Regions from separate parts of the Mesorhizobium sp. WSM3864 genome, predicted to be linked through region 3. Evidence: riboswitches for the same ligand, from Rfam matches in the RefSeq annotation. Region 3 holds a riboswitch; each other region holds the start of a gene.
What was found. Region 3 has a riboswitch for thiamine pyrophosphate ahead of thiC (phosphomethylpyrimidine synthase ThiC). Riboswitches for the same ligand answer to the same signal wherever they lie in the genome.
Positions count from the first base shown of each region.

Region 1 (4,333 bases), on a different contig from region 3:
AGTCGCGTCAGCATGGCGACCACGACGAAGGTCAGCACGATCTGCAGAAACGTTAGTGTCACGGCCCGCGCGGGATCGAAATCGAAGCGCAGCGCCTGGTAGATCGCGACCTCCAGCGTCGTCGCCGCCGGCCCGCCGCCCAGCGTCAGCACGATGGTGAAGGAGGTGATGCACAGCATGAAGACCAGCCCGGCGACCCCAGGCAGCGCCGTGCGCAGCGCCGGCCATTCGATCAGCCGGAAGGCCGACCGAGCGTCCATACCGAGCTGGCTCGCCAGCCGCCACTGGTCGGCCGGCACGGTGCCGAGCGCCTCGAGGAACAGCCGCGTGGCCAATGGCAGGTTGAAGAAGACATGCGCGACCAGGATGCCGGAAAGGCCGTAAATGCCCGGCCATTCCCCACCGCCGAACGTGCCGAGGATGCCGGCAAAATAACCGGCACGGCCGTAGAGCGCCAACACGCCGAGCGCGGCGACGATGGCCGGCAGCGCCAGCGGCACCGTGAACAACTGCAGGATCAGGCGACGTCCGGGAAAGTTCGTTTGCCTGGACAGGGCGCGGCCGACGAACACTGCCGGCAAGACCGAAAGCAATGTCGACAGCAGCGCCTGCCAAAGCGTGAAGCGGGCGACGCGGAGCAGATAGCTGTCGAAGGCCGCGGCAGCGCTGGACGGACCGCTCGCGCCTTCGAGGATCAGGCCGGCGAAGGCGCCGCCGATGAGCAAAGTGATGGCGACAAGGGCGATGATGCCGGCGGTGATGCGAGGGTCAGGGCGCGGCGTGGATTGCACGCTGCACCACGTTGGCTCGAGCTAGCGAACGCCACGTTCCGTCGCACCCCCCTCTGTCCTGCCGGACATCTCCCTCTCTAGGAGGGAGATTGGCAGCTTTGCCGCTCTTCCTACACCGTCGGCGGCTAGCGAAATCACCGATGACCGCGAATTTCCCCCTTTGCGGGGGAGATGGCCGGCCGGACAGAGGGGGGTGCTCAAGCGCCATCCTGCGTCCTACTTGCTCATCGCCGCCAGCCATTCATCCACCCAGGCCTTGCGGTTGGCCGCCACCTCGTCCGGGCTGAACAGCAGGGTTTTGGTCGGCTTCACCAGCTTTTCGAAGGCCGGGTTGAGCGGCTTGTCGGTCTTGCCGGCCGGGAACATCCAGTTGGTCTCCGGGATGACGTTCTGGAACTTGGGACCGGTCATGAAGGCTATGAATTTTTCCGCCAGCGGGTTCTTCGCGCCGGTTTTGGTGATGCCGGCGACCTCGATCTGCAGATATTCGCCCTCATCGAAGGACGCCGCCTGATAGCGCTCGGTGTTCTCGGCCACCATGTGATAGGCCGGCGAGGTGGTATAGGAGAGAACCATCGGCGCCTCGCCCTTGGTGAACAGACCATAGGCCTCGCTCCAGCCCGGCGTCACGGTCAGCACCTTCGGCTTCAGCTTGGCCCAGGCTTCCGGGGCCTTGTCGCCATAGACCGACTTGACCCACAGAAGCAGGCCGAGGCCGGGCGTCGAGGTGCGCGGATCCTGGATGATGATCTTGTCGGGGCCGGCGCCCTCGACCAGTTCCTTCAAGCTCTTCGGCGGCCTCTTCAGCTTTTCGGTGTCGTAGACGACGGCGAAATAGCCGTAGTCGAAAGGCACGAAGGTGTCGTCTTTCCAACCGCCGGGGACATTCACATCGGCCACCGCGCCATGCGGCGCGAACAAGCCGCTCGCCTTGGCCTCGGCGGTGAGATTGGTGTCGAGGCCGAGCACGATATCGGCCTTGGTGCCGGCGCCTTCGAGCTTGACGCGGTTGAGCAGCGCCACGCCGTCGGCGACGGAGACGAAGTCGAGATCGCAGCCGCATTCGGCCTCGAACTCCTTCTTCACCGCAGGTCCGGGACCCCACTCGGCAGTGAAGCTTTCGTAGGTGTAGACGGTAAGCTTGTCTTTCGCCTCGGCAGGTCCGCCTGCCAAAAGCGAAACAAGGCCGGCTGCAAGAACAAGGTTGGACAATAGCGAGCGCATCGGCGCCTCCTTCGTTCGGTTAAAGGAATTGAGGCGTCGGATGGTCCGAAACGTCTAATCCCTCCGCCGGTACAAACCGGATCAGGTTCAGCGGGTTGGCTTTCGTTGCCTCTCAGCCGGTTCGCAAAATCAGCGTCCGGCACCCCGTTAGAGCGTTTCGAGACATAGGCCCGGCCGATGCGGCGCGCAAGCGGAAGTTTCCTGGGCATCATCATGGTTCACCACGGTAACGAAGCGCGATTCCGTTTGGACGCGCCCGCTTCCGTTTCGTGGGCCGGGCTGGTAAGGGCGACGGCCATGGGCACATTCACCATCCTGCTTGGCGGCGATCTCGTCCGCACGCCTCGGCTCGATCGCCAGATCGAAGGCTCCCGCATCATCGCCGCCGATGCCGGTATCGGCCATGCCGATATGCTTGGCCTCCTGCCGGAGCTCTGGGTCGGAGATTTCGACTCGGTACCGCCAAACCTGCCGGAGAATCTGGCCGCCGTGCCGCGCAAGATTTTCCCGACCGAGAAGGACATGACCGACGGCGAGCTCGCCATTGCCGAGGCGCTGGCGCGCGGCGCCACCAGCCTGGTGCTGGCCGGCGCCTTCGGCGGCAAGCGCGCCGATCATGCATTTCTGCATTTGGCTCTAAGCGTGCGGCTGGCCGAGGCGGGCACGACCGTGCTGCTGACCAGCGGCGCCCAGGAGAGCGTGCCCATCCTGCCGGGCAAAGCCGGCTTCGACTACGCCGAGGGCACGCTGTTCTCGGTGCTCGGCTTCTCCGACCTCGCCGGCCTGACGGTCTCAGGCGCCAAATGGCCGCTGGACGGTGTCGAGGTGGCGTTCGGCTCCTCGCTTACCATATCAAATGAGGTTAAGGGCCGGCTCCATATCGCGCTCGAGCGTGGCCGGGCGCTGCTGCTCGCCCACCCCTATCCTCTTCCCGAAAGCTGACATGGCCCCGCCTCTTCTCAATCTGGATGGCATAAAACTGACGTTTGGCGGCACGCCGCTGCTCGACGGCGCGGTACTGAGCGCCTCCGCCGGCGAGAAGATCGCGCTTGTCGGCCGCAACGGTTCGGGCAAGTCGACGCTGCTCAAGATCGTCGCGGGGCTGATCGAACCGCAGGACGGCGAAGTATTCCGCCAGCCCTCGGCAACGGTGCGCTACCTGCCGCAAATGCCCGATATGGATGGCTTCGCCAGCGTGCGCGCCTATGTCGAAGCCGGCCTCGGGCCGGCCGACGACCCGCATCGCGCCACTTATCTGATGGAGCATCTCGGCCTGACCGGCGAGGAGCGGCCGAACGACCTTTCCGGCGGCGAGGCGCGCCGCGCAGCACTCGCTCGCGTCATGGCGCCGGAGCCCGATATCCTGCTCCTCGACGAGCCGACCAACCATCTCGACCTGTCGGTCATCGAATGGCTGGAAGAAGAGCTTGCCCGCACCTCGTCGGCCGTGATCCTGATCTCGCACGACCGCCGCTTTCTCGAGCGCGTCTCGCGCGCCACCGTCTGGCTCGACCGCGGCCAGACGCGCCGGCTGGACAAGGGGTTCGCGCACTTTGAGGAATGGCGCGACCAGGTGCTTGAAGAGGAAGAGCGCGAACAGCACAAGCTCGGCCGCCAGATCGTGCGCGAGGAGCATTGGCTGCGCTATGGCGTGACCGCCAGGCGCAAGCGCAACATGCGCCGGCTCGGCGAGCTGCAGGCCATGCGCCAGCGTTTTCGCAGCCATCGCGGCGCCGAGGGTTCGGCGACGATGGTGGCAAGCGACGCCGCTGAATCCGGCAAGCTGGTGATCGAAGCCAAAGGCATCGAGAAGAGTTTTGGCGACCTCACCGTGGTCAAGGGCTTTTCGACCCGTATCCAGCGCGGCGACCGTGTCGGCCTTGTCGGGCCGAACGGCGTCGGCAAGACGACGCTTCTCAAGATGCTGACCGGCGAGCTGGCGCCGGATGCCGGCACTGTGCGGCTTGGCGTCAATCTGGAAATCGCAACGCTCGACCAGAAGCGCGAGGCCGTCGACCCGCAGGAGACGCTGGCGAATTACCTGACCGACGGGCGCGGCGAGAACCTTGTGGTCAATGGCGAGCAGCGCCACGTCGTCTCCTATATGAAGGATTTTCTTTTCAAGCCGGAGCAGGCGCGTACGCCGGTGCGCGAGCTTTCGGGCGGCGAGCGGGCGCGGCTGCTGCTGGCCCGGGTGCTGGCGCGGCCGGCGAACCTTTTGGTGCTCGACGAGCCGACCAACGACCTCGACATGGAGACGCTGGAGCTGCTGCAGGAACTGGTCGCCGGCTTTGCCGGAACGGTCGTCCTGGTCAGCC
Region 1 is NZ_NSGD01000004.1:233,123-237,455, reverse strand. Features, by position in the region: gene thiP (thiamine/thiamine pyrophosphate ABC transporter permease) at 1-791, opposite strand, end outside; gene thiB (thiamine ABC transporter substrate binding subunit) at 1,008-2,015, opposite strand; TPP riboswitch at 2,057-2,172, opposite strand; gene CK215_RS11470 (thiamine diphosphokinase) at 2,313-2,957, shown strand; gene CK215_RS11465 (ABC-F family ATP-binding cassette domain-containing protein) at 2,959-4,333, shown strand, end outside.
Region 1: another riboswitch for thiamine pyrophosphate. It lies ahead of thiB (thiamine ABC transporter substrate binding subunit); the one in region 3 lies ahead of thiC (phosphomethylpyrimidine synthase ThiC).

Region 2 (4,333 bases), on a different contig from region 3:
TGGGGCCATCTGGCAGCATCCAGGTTTCGCGCAGTTGTCGAGCGGCATCTTCAATGCTGAACCCGCGAGAGGTCGCGCCTTGGTATTCGTCCCGGTCGATTTCCGGGATGAAACCATTCGATTTCACGCCGCCAGATTTTAGCAGTACCCCAAGATGTATCCGGCGGATGTTCATTTCCGCTATCATCTTGTCGAGCGGCTTTTGGCCGAGCTTCTTTCGCCTTCTGTAGTGGAAAGGCGGCATCCCATAGGGGCGACCAGTTTCGAAAAAGAAATCTGGCTCGTAACTGAGTGTGTCAGCCAGCGCAGTTATGAAATCTTCCGGTGCCGACATCAAGCCGGCTTCGACCTTTGAAATCGTGCCTTGGGCTACTCCCATTTTGTCGGCAAGCACAGACTGATTGAACCCGCGAGAATCGCGGGCGAGCGCCATCATGTGGCGATTAAACATTTCAATCTGCTGCATTTTTTAGAACCGGCGCTGCCGGGTTACCTCATACCAAGCAGCTTCGTCGGCTGCCCTCGATTCGAACGGAACAATCGCCGCACACCACATCGCGCCCTTGTTAGTCGGAAGCGATATTTGCGACCTCATGAACCCCGTGCCTGTGGCATCAAGAAGATATCCGGCAGTTAGGCGCGTGGGCTTTGGTGTCAGACCAGGCAATTCCTCACCTTCGTCGAAGGCAACGGCTTGCGGTGTCGGGTAGTTGGAAGACACGCCATCTTCGTCCGTCTTCTTGAAGCGGATTACAGAATTGGCAGCCTCGATCAGCCACAGATTTTGGCCCCGGATTTCCATATGGCGGACATTCGGCAGATCATCCAAAATTCTGTGAGCTTCGGCCAAAGTGTGCCGAAAGGTGCAGTGGGCCTGAGTGCTGGCATCGTGGTCCAGAACTATTTCCGGCGCGTAACGCTCATAAGTCGCGTGGCCGTGCCGAAGGATCGCGTCGATGCGATCCAGATAAGGCGACAACCGATCCATAATGACGTCGATGTCTGTTTCCACGAGCCGCACTCCTGATGATTCTGCTCGGCAGCTTACATCATCGCGCGACAAAAACGAAGAAAAATATTCCGGAAATTATTCCGAGCCTTTTGCCCACCGCTTTTCCGCCGCCTTCTTGGCGATCTCGGCGCGCCGCTCCGGTGACATATTGGCGGCGCGCTTCTTTCCGCCCTTCGAGCCAAGCTCTTTGGCGGCGGCGCTCTTGCCGTCATCCGGCGTGTCGTCGGCTTCCTCGCCGGTGGCAATGCGCATGACGCGGACGGCATTGCCGATCACGTCGGCGGGGCGCTTCTGGCCTTTAGGTCCGGTGGGCATCAGGTGTCCTTCTTTCGACGCAAGAGCGTTACCAGAACGGTGCGCATGGCTGAATGCTCATCGCTGTTCAGATCGACGACCCAATCATCGTTGTGCTTATGCCAAGGGAAGTTCTTGTTCCGCAACGCTTGGCGGAACGCCTTCGGATCGACGCCAACGGCTCTTGCCATGTCGGCGGCGTTTGTCGGCTTGGGCATGAAATCTCCTATGCTTTCCGCTAAGCATAGGCGCTTTCGCCTATCGGTTCAAATTCGCTAGGCGCTTTCGCATAATTCAAACTGAGACACTACCCGGCCGTCATAGGCCTCGACATCGCCGCGCGCCATGATCCATTCCTGGCATGGGCGGGCAGGGCCCATTTCGATGCAGGTTTCGACAGCCGGGTCGGTGTACGGGCCGGATGGATCGTAAACGGCCACGGGCGGCTCGCCGGCCGTCGGATGGAGGGAGATCTCGCGCATCGGCACCCTGATGTGCGGGTGGATGGCACCGGGCTTGTGGATTTTCGCGAGGTGGGCAGTGGTCCCGTCGACACGGCGGGGGTGAGGGCAATCTCTTGAGGCTCCTTTGCTCATGCATTGGAGACCCAGCTCTGTGCCGGAAGGATGAAAAGACGCTTTGGTCGCTCTGCTCGAAACAGGACCTAGGGCGTAAACCCCGCGAAGCGCTTGCACCATCCTAGGCCAGTATGAACTGAATCAGGTTCAACGGGTCACTGCGCCGCGACCAGCAGTATCTCAGCCCTTGCCGGGACCCCCTGGTGACTGCGGAGATAAGCCTTTGCAAGCTCAACCAAGCCTTTCGAGCGAGCAAAATTCGGGCTGGCTCGCAATCCTCCGAACTCGGCCGCACCGCCGATGCGTAAACCGATAGAGAGAGGTGCTGCCACGAAGTTGCGCTCTGCAAAGATCATAGTCCGGTTGAGTGCGATCTGGGGTGCAGCGATTGTGGTGTTGTAGCCGCGCTCGCTTTCGAGCAAGGGCATGGTCGCCAAGCTGGCGAGAAAGTCTAGTCGCGCAATCGACCACCGAGAGATTTTTCATTCAATTAGAATGAGCGTTGGAAACTGAGGATGCCGCCGAGGCAATCTTTTTTGTCAGCCTTCGTCGAATTCACGTTCGAAGGGTCGACCATGCCGATGCCGTAGTGGCCGTAGTCGATTTCGACCGTCGCCGTGAAACCGGCAACGAGCGTGTAGACGACGTTTGCGCCCACACCATAGTTCTTGAACTGACCGCCCGAGATCTGAAGGTTGAACGAAGTTTTCTCGTCGAGTGCGTAAGTGGAGCCGGCCCAGAAAGCCCAGTTGCCGCTCCAAGTTTTGTAGAAGCCGCGACCGTGAGCGGCGATTGCACTGGTTGGATCATCGTTGGTAACGCCAATGGAGCCATAGCCGAACATTCCGAATAGCGACAGCACATCCGTGACATTGACATCGACGCGGATCTTGCCGGCCAAAGCATCGTAGTTGCTGTCACGAGCGATTACGCTGGTGATCGCGCCCCAACCCTGCGTTTGTTTTACGCCGAAGACGACGTGCGGGACATGGCTCTGGTTAGTACCGACTACACCCGACCCTTGTTCAAGTGAAACCAGAGCCGAAAGGCCATTGTCGGCATCGAAGTAATACTGGGCCACGTTGGTATCGAAGTCGCCGTACGGAACGAGTACGTTGATGAGGACGTTTCCGGCGTAGCCTGTAAGCGTGTCGAAGGGCGAATGGTCCTTACCAACTCGGAGGCCACCAAGCTGGAACCAGGCGGAAGTCAATTTGACGCCGCTATTGAAGCCATAGTTCTGAGGACTGTCCGGGCCTGGATAAGCGTTGCGGTTGCCGAAATTCACGCGGTTTTCAGTGTAGGTCCTCAGTGCGCCGAGCTCGGTCTCCTGGCGCGTCCAAGTTTTGAACGTGAAACGCGTGTTGTGGTGCCCTGAACCTCGCCAGTTCTCACATCGGTGGTTCTTGCCCCGTCATACGATCGGACATCGCCGAAGCCGACGTCGTAACGGATGTAGCCCCCGATGCGCAGGCAGGTCTCGGTGTCGGTGCGCAGGGGGCGCGGCAGCGCAGGACCCATGCCCCCCTTCCGTCAAGCGCCGCCTCGAGGCCCGCCGCGGCATGGATATTCGCGAGAGAGGGACGTACGCATAGCCTCGCCTACCGGTGATGCGGGCTTACGCGCTGCTCGAAGTCGACCGGCGCGGCAGGTCCCAATGCGCGATGGGTTCGTGATCACGTCACCTCGGAGGACGAGAAACGATTGCTGAGGCACGGGTTCGAGCTGCCTCAGTCGTTCGTTCGATCGAAAGCATTGTTTGTGGAGGACGCTCTCCATCATGCAGCGCCAGGAGACGCTGGCTGACTTCCTTATCCGCTGCCGTGAGCCGATGATTCAGGCGAAGAAAGTCCATCCAGGTTGGCGTGCGGAATGTCTCTGTCCAAATCGAAGGCGCTTGAAGATTGCGCTGCAGTGTCCAGTTTCGCGCCCCGGCACGGCTCTGAACATGGCGCCTTGCGCGCATGTAACCCAGAAAGGACTCGATATTGTCTTCCGATATAAGATACTCGACCTTGACCACTATGGGACCACTCCTGGGCTTCAACTCGAGTGCCAGCTCAGGCGGGTGAAAATCCGAACTCTCCTGATCCGTTTCTTCCCATGGACGGACCGGCAACACTATTCCCGCAGCAGCAACGAGCAACAGAGCGCCCGCGGCACTCTCCAAAGCGCAGCCTAAGGAGTAGTTCTGTGCGATAGTCCCCCAGATCCAGCTGCCGGCCGCCATCCCGCCTGCGCTCAAGGCGTAGTAGATCGATAGTGTGCGGCCCACCACCCACCTTGGGCTTGCCAGCTGAACCGACACGTCAATGCCCGTCCAGGTGATAAGCCAACCCGCGCCACCAAGTGCCAGCGAAATGGCCGCCACAGCGACTGACGATGTCAGGGAAAGGGAAAGGCAACATGCTGAACAAGCAACAGAGGCGAACGACACCAGCCTGTCTTG
Region 2 is NZ_NSGD01000017.1:62,286-66,618, reverse strand. Features, by position in the region: gene CK215_RS25145 (XRE family transcriptional regulator) at 1-466, opposite strand, end outside; gene CK215_RS30930 (hypothetical protein) at 470-1,012, opposite strand; gene CK215_RS25130 (RNA-binding protein) at 1,088-1,327, opposite strand; gene CK215_RS30925 (hypothetical protein) at 1,327-1,524, opposite strand; gene CK215_RS31970 (hypothetical protein) at 1,582-1,788, opposite strand; TPP riboswitch at 1,986-2,096, opposite strand; partial or broken gene CK215_RS25115 (porin) at 2,375-3,369, opposite strand; gene CK215_RS25110 (MFS transporter) at 3,566-4,333, opposite strand, start outside.
Region 2: another riboswitch for thiamine pyrophosphate. It lies ahead of CK215_RS31970 (hypothetical protein); the one in region 3 lies ahead of thiC (phosphomethylpyrimidine synthase ThiC).

Region 3 (4,333 bases):
GATTGGGTCTCGCCCGCGGCCTGGTCGCCGCCGGCACCGCGCAGCGCCATCAACGGACGGTGCTGCGGGATCGGCCGGCCAAGGGGCCTGCGGCGTGCTTGGCCGGCAGCTGTTCGCGGGCGACCCTGACGCAGATTGCCCGCGCCGAAGAGACGATGCCGGTGCTGAGGCTCGATCCGGAAAGGTTGATGAGCGGAGCGGCGGAGACGCACCGTGCGCTCGCATGGGCGGCCGCCCGCTTGGCCGATGGCCCCGTGCTCATCGCCAGCAGTGGATCGCCCGAGGTGGTTTCGGCGCTGCAGGCGCGGCATGGACGTGACGCTGCCGGTCATGTGATCGAGCAGTCGCTGGCGACGATCGCCGAAGGTCTGGTCGAACTCGGCGTGCGCAGGTTGGTCGTGGCAGGCGGCGAGACGTCCGGCGCCGTCGTGGACCAGCTTGCCATTCCCGCCTTCGAGTTGGGCCCCGAAATCGCCGCGGGTGTCCCCGCGCTGCGCGCACTCGGCAGCCCGCACGGCGAGCTGCTGCTTGCCCTGAAGTCAGGCAATTTCGGTGGCGACCGTTTCTTCGCGGACGCCTTGGCCGTTTTGGCATGAGGAGTGACGGGGTCTTGGCTGTCCAAGGATAACTGAGAAGGTCGCGCCAGGGTCGAATGGCAGCGATGGACTGCGAAGAGGCCGCTCCTGCGCCATCAACCGAATGACTGATTTTTGGTCGAAGACGGTGATGCACAATCTCGCGCCCGGCGGACCTGCCGAATGACGGCAGCCGCTACGACCTGCACCGATCGCTGCCGGCAGCGCGCCGGCCGCCGCAGTGGTGCCCTCGAGCGACAATTCGCCCCTTCATAAATCCGTTGTGTCGATTTCGTAGATGAAACAGGGGGGCTTTGTGTAATGCCACTCTCTGGAAAAGGATGGAAAATGTCCAAGATCCCCGGCAAGACCGAAACGATCGACAACGCGGAATCCGCTACTTACGAGCCGTACCGGGTTACCGAGCAGGTTCGCGCTGTCGCCGAACAGGGCGTTGAGCAGGCGAAGGAAGCATTTTCCAAATTGGAATCGAACGCCGAGACGACTCAAAAGGCTCTTGAGTCGACCCTTGAGGTGGCCAAGACCACCCGCAACGAGGTGTCGCTGAAGACGATCGCAGCTCTGCGAGCCAATGCCGAAGCCGGCTTCGCTCACCTCGAAGCACTGGTTGCCGTGAAGTCGCCATCCGAGTTCTTCGAGTTGCAGGCCGCTTTCGTGAACAAACAGATCGACACTTCCGTCGAGCAGGCCAAGACCCTGCAGGCGGTGATGTTGAGAGCCACCGAAGACGTATCCAAGCCGATCAAGGATGCCTTCGAAAAGGCTTTGAAGAACCTCAAGGCCGCTTGACTGCTCAGGCAATCCGAGACCGGAGGTCGCAGACCTCCTCTGCTCGTTACGACATCAAGACCGGCACCTTCGCGCCGGTCTTCTTCCATTCGGCCGGCGTCCTTTGCACGAACCTCATCCATCGGCCAAGCATCGCTTTTCCAAACAGTTGGCTACGGAAAGGCGCGCAGAGACGGAGACGAAGGCCCGAAATCGGGACGAGGACGCCGCTTTGGTCCTGTAGCTACTTGACCGTTGATCGTTGCAGCCCGGTGCCGGCGATTTCTCCGGGGCTGCTTTCGAAGTCGAAGAGCCTTTGGGTCGCAAGCGCCGCGGCGCCAACGCGCCCAGGAATCGTCTGCCCAATCGGGTGCAATCGGCGGCGGGTCCCACATGGCATAACGCTTCAATGCATCGCGCATTGGCCCGAACAGATAGTCGCCAAAGGTGGCAATGGCGGTACGCTGATCCTGTCGGCGTTGAGCGGGACGCGGGACGAGAACAACCACAGCATTCGCGAACAGGCTCCCGGCAAGGCCCTTGCAGCCGTCGTGGGAACGCTGCAAGTCGACCCTTACGGCTGCGCAATAATTCGGTCCTGAACAAATCGAACCAGCGTCCATAGACGCCGAACAGATGCTCTTCGAGGCGAAAAATGCGTTCTTCAATCCGCCGCCACAAGGGATCGCAAAAGCGTTTCCTTGGCGGATGACAAGTGGGCCCCGACTGCCAGCTCGACGCGCGCAAGGTCGTGGCTCAATGGGCGTCGATGTAAGAGATGCTCGATCAAAGCTGCGTGGCTGCGCCGCTTCTCGTCGCTTGTTCCAGGCTGGAGAAGTCATGAAGTCGAGTTGACAGGATAGCGTCGCATCGTCCAACCTAGGCGCCTCACCAGGGGAGTCCCGGCAAGGGGCTGAGATACTGCTATCGCGCGCAGTGACCCGTTGAACCTGATCCAGTTCATACTGGCGTAGGGACGGTGCGAGGCTTCGCGGGTCGGCAATCCGGCTTCGGCATTCGGGCAGTGCCCGCATTCTAAGCGAAGCGTCACTTCCTCCTCATCGCGTGGACTGGGTCTCCGTTGCACTCGAGCAAGGAGGCTCACTCATGAATGCCCACACCCCGACCGTCACCGTCGGCGAACTCCCAGCTTCGAAGAAGGTCCACAAACCCGGTCAGCTTCACCCGGAGCTGCGGGTGCCGATGCGCGAGATCTCGGTCCACCCGAGCGCCGGCGAGCCGCCGGTCACTGTCTACGACTCGTCCGGTCCCTACACGGACGCCACGGTGAAAACCGACATCGAGCGTGGCTTGCCACGGCTGCGCGAGGCATGGATCGAGGCGCGCGGAGACGTGGGGCGCTACGAGGGCCGCACGATCAAGCCGGAAGACAACGGCTTCGTCTCAGCCGATCGCCTGACGCCGGAATTCCCGGTTCGCAACAGACCGTTGCGCGCGGCCGGCGGCCGCGCTGTCACACAGCTCGCCTATGCGCGCGCCGGCATCATCACGCCTGAGATGGAGTTCGTCGCCATCCGCGAGAACCTCGGCCGTGAGCAGTTGCGTTCGAAACTTCAACGCGATGGCCAAAGCTTCGGCGCCGCGATCCCTGACTTCGTCACGCCGGAATTCGTGCGCGACGAGGTGGCGCGCGGCCGCGCCATCATCCCGTCCAACATTAACCACCCGGAAAGCGAGCCGATGATCATCGGCCGCAATTTCCTGGTCAAGATCAACGCCAATATCGGCAACTCCGCCGTCACCTCGTCGATGGCCGAGGAGGTCGAGAAGATGGTGTGGGCGATCCGCTGGGGCGCCGACACGGTGATGGACCTCTCGACCGGACGCAACATCCACAACATCCGCGAATGGATCGTGCGCAATTCGCCGGTGCCGATCGGCACGGTGCCGATCTACCAGGCGCTGGAGAAGGTCGGCGGCGTCGCCGAGGAACTGACCTGGGAGGTGTTCCGCGACACCCTCATCGAGCAGGCCGAGCAGGGCGTGGACTATTTCACGATCCATGCCGGCGTGCGCCTGCCCTATATCCCGCTCACCGTCGACCGCGTCACCGGCATCGTGTCGCGCGGCGGCTCGATCATGGCCAAGTGGTGCCTGCATCACCACCAGGAGAGTTTTCTCTACGAGCATTTCGAGGAGATCTGCGACATCGCCCGGGCCTATGACGTGGCGTTCTCGCTCGGCGACGGCCTTCGCCCCGGCTCGATCGCCGATGCCAATGACGCTGCCCAGTTCGCCGAGCTGGAAACGCTCGGAGAGCTCACCAAGATCGCCTGGTCCAAGGACTGCCAGGTGATGATCGAGGGCCCCGGCCACGTGCCGATGCACAAGATCAAGCAAAACATGGACAAGCAGCTCGCGGTCTGTGGCGAAGCGCCGTTCTACACGCTTGGACCGCTCACCACCGACATCGCGCCCGGCTATGACCACATCACATCGGGCATCGGTGCGGCGATGATCGGCTGGTTCGGAACGGCGATGCTCTGCTACGTCACGCCGAAGGAGCATCTCGGCCTGCCCGACCGCGATGACGTCAAGACCGGCGTCATCACCTACAAGATCGCCGCCCATGCCGCAGATCTGGCCAAGGGCCATCCGGCCGCCCAGGTCAGGGACGACGCGCTGTCGCGAGCGCGCTTCGAGTTCCGGTGGGAGGACCAGTTCAACCTTTCGCTCGATCCCGAGACGGCGCGCGCCTTCCACGACGAAACCCTGCCCAAGGAGGCGCACAAGGTGGCGCATTTCTGCTCGATGTGCGGCCCCAAATTCTGCTCGATGCGGATCTCGCACGACATCCGCGCGGAAGCGCAGAAGGAAGGGCTCGCGGCCATGGCTGCGAAGTACCGCGACGGCGGCGATCTCTACATGCCGGTCGACAGCACCTCCGAGCGCACGGACACGCCATGAAGGTGCTCGTTCGCGGCGCTGGCGTCGCCGGATTGACACTC
Region 3 is NZ_NSGD01000007.1:33,524-37,856, reverse strand. Features, by position in the region: gene otnK (3-oxo-tetronate kinase) at 1-596, shown strand, start outside; gene CK215_RS16435 (phasin) at 924-1,385, shown strand; TPP riboswitch at 2,248-2,359, shown strand; gene thiC (phosphomethylpyrimidine synthase ThiC) at 2,472-4,292, shown strand; gene thiO (glycine oxidase ThiO) at 4,289-4,333, shown strand, end outside.